2 regions of the Streptomyces sp. NBC_00670 genome follow, and region 2 is predicted to be linked to the other one. Evidence: riboswitches for the same ligand, from Rfam matches in the RefSeq annotation. Region 2 holds a riboswitch; the other holds the start of a gene.
The links. A riboswitch is a leader RNA that binds a small molecule or an ion and turns the genes downstream of it on or off. The one in region 2 is predicted to bind cobalamin.

Region 1 (7,649 bases), 5.4 Mb from region 2:
ACTCGAAGCGGTGGTCGCCGTGGCGCACATGCCCGGCCGGGAGGCTCTCCCAGCGGACGTTGTACTCGACGTTCGGCGTGGTCACCAGGACCGTACGGGGCCGTGCCGCGCCGAACACCGCGTACTCCAGGGCGGGCAGCCGCGGCAGGTCCAGGTGCTCGATCACCTCGCTCAGGACGGCGGCGTCATAGCCCTTGAGCCGTTTGTCGGTGTAGGTCAGCGAGCCCTGGCGCAGCTGGACGCGCGCGGCCTGCCGCTCGCCCATGCGGTCCAGCTTGAGCCGGCGGGAGGCGATGGTGAGGGCCCGCACGGAGACGTCGACGCCGACGATCTCGGTGAAGCGCGGGTCCTTCAGCAGCGTCTGCACCAACTGGCCCTGACCGCAGCCGAGGTCGAGGACGCGGGCGGCGCCGTGGCGCCGGAGCGCGGCGACGATCGCCTCGCGGCGGCGCACGGCGAGCGGGGTGGGCCGCTCCTCCTGCTCGGTCTCGGCGGCGACCGCGTTGTCGATCTCCTCGACCTCGCTATCGTCCGTCTCCGCGAGCCGGACCAGCTCCAGCCGCTCCATGGCCTGCCGGGCCAGCGACCAGCGCCGGGTGAGGTAGCGGCCGACGATCAGCTTCTGCTCCGGGTGCGCGGGCAGCCAGCCCTCGCCGGCCCGCAGCAGCTTGTCGACCTCGTCGGACGACACCCAGTAGTGCTTGGCGTCGTCGAGGACGGGGAGCAGCACGTAGAGCTGGCGCAGCGCCTGGGCGAGGGTGAGGGTCTCGCCCTCCAGGACCAGGTGTACGTAGCGGGAGTCGCCCCACTCGGGGAAGGTCACGTCCAGGGCCACCGGGTCGGCGGTGACGGTCCAGCCGAGCGGCTCGAACAGGCGCCGGACCAGGGCCGGGCCGCCGCGGGCCGGGAGCGCGGGTATCTCCACGCGCAGCGGCAGCGGTTCGGCCGCGCGCTCGGGGCGGGCCTTGCAGACGCCGCGCAGGGCGGTGGAGAAGACGCTGCTCAGGGCGACGGCGAGGAGCGAGGAGGCGGCGTACGGGCGGTCGTTGACGTACTGGGCGAGCGCGGCGTCGGGCGCGCCGCCGCGGCCCTTGCCCTTGCTGCGCCGGACCAGCGCCACCGGATCGACCTCCAGGAGCAGCGCGGCCGTGCAGCGCCGTTCGTCCGCCTCGGGGTAGAGCACGTGGGCGGTGCCGTAGGAGGTGGAGAACGTCTGCGCGGCGTCGGGATGCTTGTGCAGCAGGTAGCCGAGGTCGGTCGCGGGGCGCTCGGGCGTGCCGGTGGTGCTGATCGTCAGGAACACGGGAATCGGACCTCGATACGGGGCCTGGAGAACGGGGCGTGAAGGGACGTGCGGCGACGGCGCGGTGCGACGCCGTGGTGGCGTCGCGGTGCGTCGTCGCGGGTACGCCGGTCACGGGACCCGTACTGGTGTTCCGGACCCGGCGTGCCGCCCAACGTACAGCGAACGGCACGCCGGTCATCAGCTATTTTCCGCCCTCCGGCCGGCCCTTCCGGGGCTCCGGCTCAGAGCTGGGCCTGCACCTGGTGCGCGATCAGCTCCAGGTGGTCGAGGTCGGAGAGGTCGAGGACCTGGAGGTAGAACCGGGTGGCGCCGACCTCCGCGTAGCGGCCGATCTTGTCGACGACCTCGGCCGGGGAGCCGGCCAGGCCGTTCTCCTTCAGCTCGTCGACCTCGCGGCCGATCGCGGCGGCGCGGCGGGCGACCTCGGCGTCGTCCTTGCCGACGCAGACGACGAGCGCGTTGGAGTACGTCAGCTCGTCGGCGTCACGGCCGGCGGCCTGGGCCGCCTCCCGGACCCGGCCGAACTGGCGTTCGCTGTCGGCGACGGAGGCGAAGGGGATGTTGAACTCGTCCGCGTACTGGGCGGCCAGGCGCGGGGTGCGGGTGGCGCCCATGCCGCCGATGAGCACGGGGATCTTCGACTGGGCGGGCTTGGGCAGCGCGGGCGAGTCGGTGAGGTCGTAGTGGGTGCCGTGGTGGCTGAACGTCTCGCCGGGCTTCGTGGCCCACAGGCCGGTGACGATCGCGAGCTGCTCCTCCAGCCGGGCGAACTTCTCCTTGGGGAAGGGGATGCCGTACGCCGTGTGCTCGTCCTCGTACCAGCCCGCGCCGAGACCGAGTTCGACCCGGCCGCCGGACATCTGGTCGACCTGGGCGACCTGGATGGCGAGCACGCCGGGCAGCCGGAAGGTGCCGGCGGTCATGAGCGTGCCGAGGCGGATACGGCGGGTCTCCCGGGCGAGCCCCGCGAGGGTGACCCAGGCGTCGGTGGGCCCGGGCAGCCCGTCGCCGTCACCCATCCTGAGGTAGTGGTCCGAACGGAAGAAGGCGTCGAACCCGAGTTCCTCCGTCGCCTTGGCGACGGCGAGGAGCGTGTCGTAGTCGGCACCCTGCTGGGGCTCGGTGAAGATGCGGAGGTCCATACGCTCCATCCTGCCTGGCGGCGGGGGTGGAGCGCGACGGGGGTGACCACGCGGCGGTTCTCCGCCCCCGCGCGCCCGCAGGGGCGCGGGAACCGCGCGACCAGCCACGACGCGCCGCGCACGACAACCCGCCCTCCGCCCCGGTCCCCCGTTCGTGCGAAGCACTCCCCGGCGGAACGGTTCGCCGCGCCCACCGCCGTCTACGTTCCCCGCATGCACCCGCCCCCGGCCCCCGCGCGGACCCCCACCACCCTCCGCCCCCACCTCACCGAACTCCACCTCTCCACCTACGCCGGCCACCGCCGCACCACCCTCCCGCTGGGCCGTCTCACCCTCCTCACCGGCCCCAGCGGCAGCGGCAAGTCCCGCGCCCTGGAGGCCTACGCCGCCCTCGCCCGCCTCGCCGCCGGCGCCGACCTCACGGAGGCGTTCCCGGCCCCGGCGACCTGCGTGCCCCGCACCGCCCGCCCCGACCCCCAGCACCGCCGCGGCTTCCGCATCGGCTGCACCGCCGACGGCCCCGCCGGTCCCGTCCGCCTCGACGTGGCCGTCCAGGTCGAACCCGAACTCCGCCTCGTCGGCGAACGGTTGACGTCCGACGGGCTGCCGCTGCTGCAGACCGCGCTGCGCGACCCCGGCCGCCGCGTCGTGCAGGCCGCCTGGCACACCGCCGGCGCCGTCCCGGTGACGAGGGGGCCGTTGCCCGACGACCGGCTCGGCACCGCCCTGCTCCCGCTGCGCGTGGCCGGGGGCACCGACGGTCAGCGCAGGGTGCTCGCGGCCGCCGAGCAGATGGTGGTGGCACTGCGCTCGGTCTTTCCCTGCGACCCGCGCCCCGAGCGGATGCGCGCCCCCGTGGCACCGGGCGGGGGCCGGCTGCTGTCCGGCTGCGACAACCTCGCCGACGTGCTGTTCCGCACCCGCGAAGAGTGCGGGCAGCGGCACGCGCTGCTGGTCGCCGCCGTCCGCGCCGGCACCGCGGGGACGGTGACCGGACTGCGGGTGGAGCACGGTGACGACGGCCTTCTCCGCGCCTGCGTCGACCGCGGCGAGGGCTCCCCGGCCACGCCGCTCGAACTGCTCGGCGACGGCGAACTGCGCCATCTCGCCCTCGCCCTGGTACTGCTCACCGGGCCCGGAGTCCTGGAGGTGGACCCCGTGGGGGAGGTCCCGGCGGCATTGCAGACGCTCACCGTGCTGGCGGACGGCCTCGACCGCTCCCTGGACCCGCACCAGCTGCGGGAACTGCTGCGGCTGGCGGTGCGGATGTGCGACCGCGGGCACATCCGGCTGATCGGCGCGGTCGCCGACGCCTCGCGGGTGGCCGGGGTGGAGGGCGTGACGGTGCTACACCTGGGCGCGTGAACGAACACCCGCATGAGGAACAGCCCCATGACCAACACCCGCCGGATCTGGCCCATTTGCAACGCCGGCTCGTGGACTTCGCGGCCGCGCGCGGCTGGTGGCCGCACCACACCCCGAAGAACCTGGCGGCCGCGCTGAGCGTGGAGGCGTCCGAACTGCTGGAGATCTTCCAGTGGCTGACACCGGAGCAGTCGGAACGGGTGATGACGGACCCCGAGACCGCGTTCCGGGTCCGGGACGAGGTCGCTGACGTGCTGGCGTATCTGCTCCAGCTCTGCGAGCGGCTGGACGTCGACCTGCTGACGGCGCTGGACGAGAAGATCGACCGCAACGAGATCCGCTTCCCCGCACCCGCCCCGGTGCCCGAACCGGGGACTGCCCCGGAGCCCGCCCCCGAGGCGTGAACCCCACCCTCCTTCGTCACTCCATGTAGTGATGATGTTGTCCACCATCGGCCCTCTGTCCACAGATTTCGGACGACCTCTGGCTTTTCGACTGGATGACCTTCACTCTGGGTAATGAACAAGGGAGTCGGGTGGGCGCGTGGCGAGCGCGCCGGAGGGAACGGGGGCAGCGCATGGACGCGGTGCGGCTCATCGTGGAGAGCAGGCGTGCCCTGACGGACAGCGAGGACGCCTTACGGATCACGGCGGAGGCGTGGCAGGCCTACGCCCTGGCGCAGGCGATCGGCAGCCGGCTCGCGGTGTCCGGCCCCCCGCAGCTCCGCGGCGAGGCGCTGGGGCTGACGGAACTGGCGGGCAGAGGGTGCGGGGTCCTGGACGCCCCGCCACCCCTCGTCGCCGATCTGCGCGCCGCGCACCTCACCGAACTGGGCGACGCGCGCAAGGCATTGCTGGAACTGGGCTCGCTGCTCGTGGAGGTGGCCATGTCACTGGTCGCCCTCGCGAGCACGGCGGGAGAGGAAGGGGCGTACTGGCAGTGCATGGAAGCGATCGACGCGGCGGACGAGTCCCGGGACCGTGTCCAGGAGATGCTCCGCCGTCTGGCACTGACGGAGGAGGAGCCCACCCGCTGGGACGCGGCACTGGGCTGACCCGGGCGCGGAGCCGTTCGGAACCACGGCGCCCCGCGCCCCGCGCCCCTACTGGGGCGGGGTGACCTCCGTGTCCGGTGGGGTGAGGAGGAAGACGTTCTTGTCGACCCGGTGCATGCCGCTGGCCAGGCCGAAGACGACTCCCGTGCTGAAGTCGAGGACGCGCTTGGCGACCTCCGTCTCCGCGTTGGTGAGATCGAGGAGGACCGGGACGCCGGCCATCAGCGTCTCGGCGACGTCGCGGGCGTCGGCGAAGACGTTGACCCGCAGGACGACGAACCGGCGCCTGGCCTCCGTCTCGGCCTCGGCGTAGGCCCGGTGGTCGTAGGAACGGTGGTCCACCGCCGACGGCCAGGCGTCCCGGCCACGCAGCGGCACGACCTGGGCGAGCCCTTCCCACTGTTCGTCGGTGACATCGTGGCTGTTCACCGGCCCTCCCCGTCGGCTCGCACTGGTCATCTGCACGGGCCAATTCTTACGCATCGTCACCCGATCGGCCGAACGCGACACGGTCCGCGACGCCCCCGGCATCGCGGCCGGTCTGCCGATCCGATGCGGTTCAGGTGGTTCTGACCAGTTTCAGAAGGTCCAGCATCACCGGGTCGATCACCCGGTACCGCACGATCCGCCCCTGCCGCTCCCCCGCCACCACCTCCGCCGTCCGCAGCAGCCGCAGCGCCTGCGAGACCGCCGGGTCGTTCATGCCCGTGGCGATGGCGAGGTCGGAGACGGCGAGCGGTCCCGTCCGGTCGAGGGCCAGCAGGAGGGAGAGCCGGCCGGGGTCGGCGAGCAGGGAGAAGCGGTCGGCCCAGGCGCGTACGGCCTCCGGCTCACCGATGGCGGCGATGGCCTCGCACACCCGGTGGCCGTCGATGGTGCGCCGGTCGGCACGGTCGGCGGGGACGAGATGCATGCGGGCATTGTTCCAGGCGGACGGCGGACGGTGGCCGGTTCCGGGGCTTTCGGATCGTCCTCGCGTGCTCCGCGGCGTCCGCGTGATCTGTGCCACCTGCCACACCTGCTCTGCGTGATCTGTCCCACCTGCAACACCTGCGCAGATATGCAGTCTTGCAGGTGTCGGCGGGCGCCCCCTATGGTGGCCGGGCCGTGGTGCTCGGGAAGACCGGTGCAGGCCCCTTTCGGGGGGTCGAGTCCGGAGCGGCCCTCGCCACTGTGATCGGGGAGTTCCCGTCCCGTGCCGCCCTCGGGTGGCGCCACTGGTCGTGCGCACGCACGGCCGGGAAGGTTGGGGCGGGCGCGTCGACCCGTCAGCCAGGAGACCGGCCACGGCATCTCACGAAGTGATCCACGAGGTGCTGGAGCGTGATGCGAAATGGCCCTGCCCGCGCGCCCTTCCGGGCGATCGTCCGCGACCCCCGCGGCCCCCACAGACCCCGCGACCCCCGCGGCCGACGCGGCCGCCGTCCCCACCGTCTCCTTCCGCTGGCGGCGTGAGGACACCGTCCGTACCGCCGGACTGCTGGCGGTGATCCTGGCCCTGCACGTGGTGGCGTTCGGGGTGCTGTTCCTGCTGGTGGTGCCCGAGCACTACGAGGTCGGCTCCAAGGCCTTCGGCATCGGGCTCGGCATCACCGCCTACACGCTCGGCATGCGGCACGCCTTCGACGCCGACCACATCGCGGCCATCGACAACACCACCCGCAAGCTCATGGCCGACGGCAAGCGTCCGGTGTCGGTCGGGTTCTGGTTCGCGCTCGGGCACTCCGGCGTGGTGGTCGCCATGGCCGCGCTGGTGGCGGGCGGCGCCGCGCTCGCCGGCACGCTGCTGGACGACGGCTCGCGCACGCACCAGGTGCTGGGCGTGGTCGGCACCACCGTCTCCGGCGGCTTCCTGTATCTGATCGCCGCCCTGAACCTGGTGGCGCTGCTCGGCATCCTGCGGGTGTTCCGGGCGATGCGGGCCGGCACGTACGACGAGGAGGCGCTGGAGGCGCATCTGGACTCGCGGGGGTTCATGAACCGGATCCTGGGCCGGCTCACCCGCTCCATCAGCCGTCCGGGGCAGATGTTCCCACTCGGCTTCCTCTTCGGGCTCGGCTTCGACACCGCGACCGAGGTGACGCTGATGGTGATGGCGGGCAGTGGTGCGGCCGCGGGGCTGCCGTGGTACGCGATCCTGTGCCTGCCGTTGCTGTTCGCCGCCGGGATGAGCCTGTTCGACACGCTGGACGGGACGTTCATGAACTTCGCCTACCAGTGGGCGTTCTCCAACCCGGTGCGCAAGGTGTTCTACAACCTGACGATCACGGGGTTGTCGATCGCCGTCGCGTTCGTGATCGGGACGATCGAGCTCGTTGGCGTGCTGCACGAGAAGCTGGATCTGACGGACTCCGTGACGGGGTGGATCGCGGGGCTGGATCTCGACAACGTCGGGTACGTGATTGCCGGGCTGTTCGTGGTGGTGTGGGCGTTGGCCATCGGGTACTGGCGGCTGGCTCGGGTCGAGCAGCGGTGGGGGCGGCCGCGGGCGGCCGACGGCGGGTGAGGGGGCACGGGGCTCCGCCCCGTTTCGCGCAGTTCCCCGCGCCCCTGATGTAACGCACGTGCCAGGTTGATTCGCTAGACACCGTTGCTTCTGCTGGCGATCTGGTGCCCTCTGCCTCGTATCTGCGAGAATATGATCAGGGTGGCCATGAGGTGTGACGCCCAGGCAGAGGGAGACCTTCAGTGATGACCCGTATGTCCCGCCGTGCTCGTCGGCGGGTGTTCGCCGGGGTCGGTGTCGCCGCCGTGCTGGTGGCGGCCGGTGCCTGTTCGTCCG
Region 2 (7,649 bases):
CCCCGACGCCGACCGGGTCGACGCGCTGCTCGCCTCGCCCGAGGTCACCACGGTCACGCTCACCGTGACCGAGAAGGGCTACGCCCGTGACGCCGACACCGGCGGACTGGACGCGGGGGCAGCCGGCATCGTCGCCGACCTGGCAGCCACCGGTGGGACGGGCACCGCGGACATGGTCACCGTCGTCGGCCGGCTCGCCGCGTCCCTCGCCGTCCGCTTCCGCGGCCCGGCGGCCCCGCTCTCCGTCGTCTCCTGCGACAACGCGGCCGGGAACGGGGCGGCACTTGCCCGTGTCGTACGCGAGTTCGTCGAGCGTTCCGCCTGGCCCGACCGGCGGGCGCTGCTGGACTGGCTCGCCGCCGAGGTCGCCTTCCCCGACACCGTCGTCGACCGCATCGTCCCCGCCACGACCGGTGAGGACCGCGAGGCCGCGGCTGCGGCGCTCGGCCTGCGCGACGCACTGCCCGTAGCCGGGGAGCCCTACCGGCAGTGGGTCCTCCAGGACTCCTTCCGCGCGGAGCGCCCGCCCTGGGAACACGGCGGTGCGCTCTTCGTACCGGACGTCGCCCCGTACCAGCTCACCAAGCTGCGCCTGCTCAACGGGGCGCACTCCGCCATGGCGTACCTCGGCGCCGCCGCCGGGTGCCGGACCGTGGCCGAGGTGATGGAGACGGAGTGGGGTGAACGGCTGGTCCGCGCCTACTGCGCGGAGGTCGCCCCCACGCTGCCCCCGGGCGGCCCCGACCCGGCGCGCTACACCGACGACCTCGTCGAACGGTTCCGCAACCCGGCGATGCGGCACCTGTTGCGTCAGATCGGGTCCGACGGGTCCCTGAAGATCCCCGAGCGGTGGATGGGACCGTTGCGGGCACTTCGGGTGGCGGGGGCCGCCACGCCGGTACTCGAGCTGGCGCTGGCGGCGTGGGTGGCGGCCACGCGGCCCGGGGCCGACGGTGGCCAGGTCCACGGAACCACGGACCCGGCGGCGGAGGCGCTCGCGCGGTGCGGGCATGCCGGTGATCCGGCATCCGTCGTCGGCCGGCTGCTGACGACGATCGGCGCGGCGGATCTGGCGGGCGCGCCGGATCTCGTCGCGGCCGTGGCCGCGAGGCTTCCCGCGCTGCGCGCGGGGCGCGTCGAGCTCTGACGCGGGGAGTCGGGGGCGGTGCCGCGCGTGGGCGGGTGCGGGGGCGCGAGTGTCGACGCCCTCCTCACGACCCCGGCCAACCCGACCAACCCAGGGGCGCGGGGAACTGCGCGAGCAACCACGACGTACCCGCACCCGCCCACCCGCCGTACCCCACCCCCTTTGGCGACTCACGGAGGCACACGATGACCCACACCACCCACGCCCCGCCCGGCAGGGCGACCCGGACCACCCGGGATCTCACCCGCGCCGCCGTGTCCGGGTGGCTCGGTACCGCGATGGAGTTCATGGACTTCCAGCTCTACTCACTCGCCGCGGCCGTCGTCTTCAACCAGGTCTTCTTCCCCGACGTCAGCCCCGCCATCGGCCTGATCGCCGCGATGGCGACCTACGGCGTCGGGTACGTCGCCCGCCTCGCCGGCGCCGTCCACTTCGGCCGCCTCGGCGACCGGATCGGTCGCAAGAAGGTGCTGTTCCTCACCATCGTGCTGATGGGCGCGTCCACCACCCTCATCGGCGTCCTGCCGTCGTACGCCACCCTCGGCATCGCGGCCCCGATCCTGCTCGTCGCGCTCCGCCTGATCCAGGGCTTCGGCGCCGGCGCGGAGATCGCGGGCGCCACCGCGATGCTGACCGAGTACGCCCCGTCCGGCCGCCGGGGACTGATCTCCTCCCTGGTCTCGCTGGGCACCAACTCCGGCACACTGGCCGCCTCCGGGCTGTGGGCCGTGCTCCTCGCCACCCTCTCCGAGGACCAGATGCTCGCCTGGGGCTGGCGTCTGCCGTTCCTGTGCAGCTTCCTGCTGCTGCTCTTCGCCGTGTGGCTGCGCACCCACCTCAAGGAGAGCCCGGTCTTCGAGCAACGCCCCGACGTGGTCGACGGTGTCGCGCTCTCGCGCAAGGAACTGCAGGCCGACGGCGGTCCCGGGACGGAGCCCGGCGCGGCCGGTGCGCACACCCTGGAGGCCGGGCTGCGCCAGCGCAAGGGCCGGGCCTTCTTCCTCGCGCTCGGTCTGCGCTTCGGCCAGGCCGGCAACTCGGGGCTCATCCAGACCTTCCTGGTCGGCTACCTCGCCACCACCCTCATGGTGGACCGCTCCGTACCCACCACCGCCATCGTCTACGGCTCACTGCTCGGCTTCGTCACCGTGCCGGTCGTCGGCCTGCTCGGCGACCGCTTCGGCCGCCGGCCCGTCTACCTCGCGCTGACCGCGCTCACCATGGTCGTCGCCGTACCACTGATGTACGTCATCGCCAACGGCGGCACCGTGGCGCTCACGATCGCGGTCGTCCTCGCCCTCAACATCGGTGTCCTCGGACTGTTCTCGCTGGAGAGCGTCACCATGGCCGAACTCTTCGGCTCCCGCACCCGGTTCACCCAGCTCGCCGTCGCCAAGGAGATCGGCGGCATCCTCGCCACCGCCGTCGGACCCGTCATCGCGGCGACGCTCACCGCCGCCACCCACCACTGGTGGCCCATCGCCGCGATGCTCGTCGGCTACTCCCTCATCACGCTCGTCTCCGCCTGGGTCGCACCCGAGACGAAGGGGCGCGACCTCGTCCGATGGGAGGACGCGGCATGAAGGCCGTCGTCGTACACGGTGCCGGTGATCTGCGCATCGACCAGCTGCCCGATCCGGTACCCGGCCCCGGTGAGGTGCTCGTCGCCATGGAGTGGGGCGGGATCTGCGGCTCCGACCTGGCGTACTGGCGGCACGGTGGGTCCGGTACGGCCGTGCTCAAGCACCCCATGGTGCTCGGGCACGAGGTCGCCGGGCGGGTCGTCCGCACGGGGCCCGGTGTGCGCGGGTTCGAGGGCGGGCAGCCGGTCGCCGTCCATCCGGCCCGGGTGGTCGGGGACGAGGTACTGCCGGAGCGGATCGCCGGACGCACCAACCTCCACGCACGGGTACGGTACTTCGGCTCCGCCGCCTTCGATCCGCACACCGACGGGGGGTTCAGCGAGCTCAAGGCCGTGCCGGCCGGGCAGCTCAGGGTGCTGCCGGACGGGGTGAGCACGCGGGACGGGGCGCTGGCCGAGCCGTTGGCGGTCGCGCTGCACGCCGTGCACCGTGCCGGTGACCTGCGGGGGCGGACCGTACTGGTCAACGGGGTGGGGCCCATCGGGTCGTTGGTCGTCGCCGCGGCGAGGCTGCGGGGTGCGGGGGCCGTGGTCGCCGCCGACATCGCGGAGTCCTCGCTCGGTGTGGCCCGGGCGTTGGGCGCGGGGGAGGTGCGGAACACCGGGCGGGGCGAGCGGTTGCCGGACGACGTGGAGGTGGTGTTCGAGGCGTCGGGGGCGCCGGGCGCGCTCGGGCCCGTGCTGCGGGCCACTGCCCGTGGGGGGACGGTGGTGCAGGTGGGTAACTTGCCGGGGGCCGAAGTTCCCGCGGTGCTGGGGGAGTTGGTGACGCGGGAGATCACGTGGGTGGGGTCGTACCGGTTCGTCGACGAGATCGGTGAGGCGTTGCGGGCGTTGGGGGAGGGCTTGGACCTGTCGCCCTTGGTGACGCATGAGTTCGGGATCGAGCGGGCGGGGGAGGCGTTGGTGGTCGCGGGGGACCGGGGGAGTGGGAGTGGGAAGGTGATGTTGCGGCTCGGGGGTGGTGCGGGGGGTGTGGGGAGTGGGGTAGAGTAGATCTTGGAAGTGCCGCCGGGGTAACCGGGCGGTGAACTCCAGGCGTTGGTCGTCCAAGGAAAGACGCCCCGCTTCCTGCGGGGAGATGCAGGTGCAAGGCCTGCCCAGCGCTCGGTGAGGCCCATTCCGACGGTTGTCGGGGTGGGCCTCTTTTTGGTTTTCGCCCCCGCCGCCCCTACCCTCCCCCAAGCTCTCAACTTCGTTCGAGCAGGGGGGACCCCCATCCTCCCTTCAAGGGGCTCCGCCCCTTGGACCCCGGGAGTGCTTTGTCGGCTGACCGCCGGTGGGGGCTGGTCGCGCAGTTCCCCGCGCCCCTTACGGGCGCGCTTCTCGCGCCCCCGCGGCGGAGCCGCAGATGCAATACAGCCCCGCGCCCCTTACGGGGCGCTGGTTCGTGGCGGGTGGGGTTCTTGTACGCTGCGGGGGCCAGTCGTGCCGCACCATGGCCAGGGAATCCGGTGGGAATCCGGAGCTGACGCGCAGCGGTGAGGGGGACGGGCGGGGCATCTCTACGCCACTGGGAGTGGGAGGGTGCCGGCGGTACACCGCCGGTGTCGACCTCTCCTCGGGAAGGCGCCTCGTCCGGACGAACCCGAGTCCGAAGACCTGCTGGCACCTCCGCGCCCGTGCGCGGGGGAAGTCCACCGGCCAGGCTCCGCGTTCGAGCCCCGACAATCGAGGCGTTCCATGTTCCGTCGTGCCGCGCTGTTCGTCGCCCCTGTCCTTCTCGTCACCGCCTGCGCCGGCTCCGGCGTCCCAAGCGGCGGGGACACCGAGGGCGCCGTCACCCTCACCAACTGCGGGCACAAGGTGACCCTGAAGTCGCCGCCGCAGCGTGCCGTCTCCCTCAATCAGGGCACCACCGAGATCCTGCTCGCCCTCGGTCTCGCCGACCGCATGGCCGGGACCGCCACCTGGACCGACCCCGTGATGAAGGGACTGGAGAAGCAGAACGCCACCGTGCCGAGGCTGGCCGACAACAACCCCTCCTTCGAGAAGGTGCTGGACGCCGAACCCGACTTCGTCACCGCCTCGTTCGTCTCCACGCTCGGCAAGGGCGGCGTGGCCACCCGCGGCCAGTTCGAGGAACTCGGCGTGCCCACTTACGTCTCGCCCTCCGACTGCGCCGCCGGCAAGGACAACGACAGCGGCGGCGACGGCTCCCGCAGCACGCCGCTCACCCTCGACACCGTGTACGGGGAGATACGCGACCTGGCCCGTGCCTTCGGCGTCGACGCGCGGGGGGAGAAGCTCGTGGCGCGGCTGAAGAAGCGGGTCACGGACGCCACCGACGGGCTCGACGCCTCCGGTGTCTCCCTCATGTACTGGTTCGCCAACTCCCAGTCGCCCTATCTGGCCGGCTGCTGCGGCGCCCCCGGCGCCATCACCCGTGCCGTCGGCGCGGAGAACGTCTTCGACGACACGCACGACGAGTGGCCGCAGATCAACTGGGAGACCGTCGCCGACCGCGACCCGGACGTCCTGGTGATCGGCGATCTGACGCGCAAGTCGCAGACGGCGGAGTCCGCCAAGGCCAAGATCCGGTTCCTGGAGAGCAACCCCGCCACCCGCCATCTCACCGCCGTCCGCGAGAAGCGCTACGTCCTGCTCAGCGGGCAGGCGATGAACCCTTCCCTGCGCACCGTCGAGGGCATCGAGCAGGTCGCCGCGGGGCTGCGCGACTTCGGGCTCGCGAAGTGAGCGCGCGGGTCGCGCTGCTGACGGGTGGGGGGCTGCTGGCGCTGGCCGTGTCGGTCGCGCTCGCCGTGACCATCGGGCCCGCCGACATCTCGGCGGCGGACGTGTGGGCGTCGGTCGCCTCGCACGTCGGCCTGGGAGAGAGCGCGCTCGCGCCGCTGCGGGACGGCATCGTGTGGAACCTGCGGATGCCGCGCACGCTGCTGGCCGCGGTGTGCGGGGCGGGGCTCGCGCTGTGCGGGGCGGTGATGCAGTCGCTGCTGCGCAATCCGCTGGCCGACCCGTTCGTTCTCGGCGTCTCCTCCGGTGCCTCCACCGGGGCGGTCGCGGTGGTCGTCCTCGGGGTGGGCGGAGGAGCGGTGTCGCTGTCGGCGGGCGCGTTCGTCGGGGCGCTGCTGTCGTTCGCTCTGGTGCTGCTGCTCAGCCACAGCCTGGGCGGCAGCACGGACCGGGTGGTGCTCTCCGGGGTCGCCGCCATGCAGCTGTTCTCCGCACTGACCTCCTTCGTCGTGCTGACGTCGGCGGACGCCGAGACCACCCGGGGCGTGCTGTTCTGGCTGCTCGGCTCGCTGACCGGCGCGGGCTGGTCGGAGGTGCTGCTGTGCTCCGGCGTGCTCGGCGTCGTCCTGCTGGTCTGCCTCGGCCACGCCCGCACCCTGGACGCGTTCGCCTTCGGTGAGGAGGCCGCCGCGGGGCTCGGCGTACGGGTGGCGCGCGCCCGCCTCGTCCTGCTGTGCGCGACCGCGCTGCTCACCGCCGCCCTGGTGAGCTGCGCCGGGGCGATCGGCTTCGTCGGCCTGGTGCTGCCGCACGCCACCCGGGTGCTCACCGGCTCCGGGCACGCCCGACTGCTGCCCGTCACCGCGCTGGCGGGCGCCGTCTTCCTGGTGTGGGTCGACACCGCGGCCCGTACGGTGCTGGACCCGCAGGAGGTGCCGGTCGGCGTCGTCACCTCCCTCATCGGCGTCCCGGCCTTCGTGGCCGTGCTGTACCGGGACCGGAGGAAGGCATGAGCGGGCAGGCGGGGGAGTGTACGGAGGGACTGGCCGCCGAGCGGGCCACGCGCCGCACCGACGGCCGGCTCCTGGTCGACGGGGTCACGCTCACCCTGCGCCCCGCGGAGACCGTCGGCCTGCTCGGCCCCAACGGCTCCGGGAAGTCCACCCTGCTGCGGCTGCTCGCCGGGGTCCTGGCCCCGACCGCCGGTGTCGTCACCCTCGACGGGCGGGAGCTGTCCCGGGTCGGCCGCCGTGCCGTCGCCCGCCGGATCGCCACCGTCGAACAGCACGCGCACACCCAGACCGAGCTGACCGTCCGCGAGGTCGTCGCCCTGGGCCGCATCCCGCACCGCCGCGCCTGGACGACGCCCACGGACGCCGACGCCCGGGCCGTCACCGAGGCCCTGGAACGCACCGGACTGACCGGCCGGGCCGGCCAGTCCTGGCACACCCTGTCCGGCGGCGAACGCCAGCGCGCCCAGATCGCCCGGGCGCTGGCCCAGGAGCCGCGCGAGCTCCTGCTGGACGAGCCCACCAACCACCTCGACATCCAGCACCAGCTCGACCTGCTCGACCTCGTCGCCGGGCTGCCCGTCACCACGGTGATCGCCCTGCACGACCTCAACCTCGCCGCGATGTACTGCGACCGGCTGCTGGTCCTGGCGGAGGGGCGCGCGGTCGCGGAGGGGACCCCGGGAGAGGTGCTCACCCCCGCGCTCATCAAGCGGGTGTACGGGGTGCGTGCCGAGGTCCAGGAGGGGCCCGGGCATCCCGTCGTCCGCTTCCTGCGGCGGGCGGGCGGTGGCCGGGGTCAGCCCTGACCGGGGTGGGCGTGGCTGTGGGACACCTCGGGCGCGCAGGGGTCGTGCTTCTCGGCCCTGCGGTCCCGCAGCCAGTCGAGTACGGCCAGGACCAGCGCGCCCAGTATCGGCAGCAGGCCGGACCCGATGGCGACCGCGACGGCGGTGCGGTAGTGGTGGCCGGCGTGCCCCAGCACCATGTAGAACAGCCCGGGCAGGGCCGCCGTACCGACGGCTCCGCCCAGCCGCTGCCCGGTCTGCAGCGCGCCCCCGGCCGCGCCCGCCATCCGCACCGGCACGTCCCGCAGCGTCATGGTGATGTTGGGCGAGATGACGCAGCCACTGCCCAGCCCGCCGACGAGGAGCGC

Region 1: it holds a riboswitch for cobalamin, as region 2 does, so the genes downstream of both, OIE12_RS25585 (HoxN/HupN/NixA family nickel/cobalt transporter) here and OIE12_RS01715 (ABC transporter substrate-binding protein) in region 2, are expected to answer to the same signal.

Annotation. Positions count from the first base shown of each region.
Region 1 covers NZ_CP109017.1:5,765,877-5,773,525, reverse strand. Annotated here, with positions in the region: gene OIE12_RS25620 (3' terminal RNA ribose 2'-O-methyltransferase Hen1) at 1-1,303, opposite strand, end outside; gene OIE12_RS25615 (LLM class F420-dependent oxidoreductase) at 1,528-2,448, opposite strand; gene OIE12_RS25610 (ATP-binding protein) at 2,662-3,813, shown strand; gene OIE12_RS25605 (nucleotide pyrophosphohydrolase) at 3,810-4,217, shown strand; gene OIE12_RS25600 (DUF6099 family protein) at 4,391-4,867, shown strand; gene OIE12_RS25595 (cell division protein SepF) at 4,916-5,326, opposite strand; gene OIE12_RS25590 (ArsR/SmtB family transcription factor) at 5,427-5,780, opposite strand; cobalamin riboswitch at 5,959-6,170, shown strand; gene OIE12_RS25585 (HoxN/HupN/NixA family nickel/cobalt transporter) at 6,201-7,373, shown strand; gene modA (molybdate ABC transporter substrate-binding protein) at 7,559-7,649, shown strand, end outside.
Region 2 covers NZ_CP109017.1:410,894-418,542, reverse strand. Annotated here, with positions in the region: gene OIE12_RS01730 (mannitol dehydrogenase family protein) at 1-1,147, shown strand, start outside; gene OIE12_RS01725 (MFS transporter) at 1,333-2,730, shown strand; gene OIE12_RS01720 (L-idonate 5-dehydrogenase) at 2,727-3,785, shown strand; cobalamin riboswitch at 4,196-4,413, shown strand; gene OIE12_RS01715 (ABC transporter substrate-binding protein) at 4,473-5,486, shown strand; gene OIE12_RS01710 (FecCD family ABC transporter permease) at 5,483-6,496, shown strand; gene OIE12_RS01705 (ABC transporter ATP-binding protein) at 6,493-7,302, shown strand; gene OIE12_RS01700 (MFS transporter) at 7,293-7,649, opposite strand, start outside.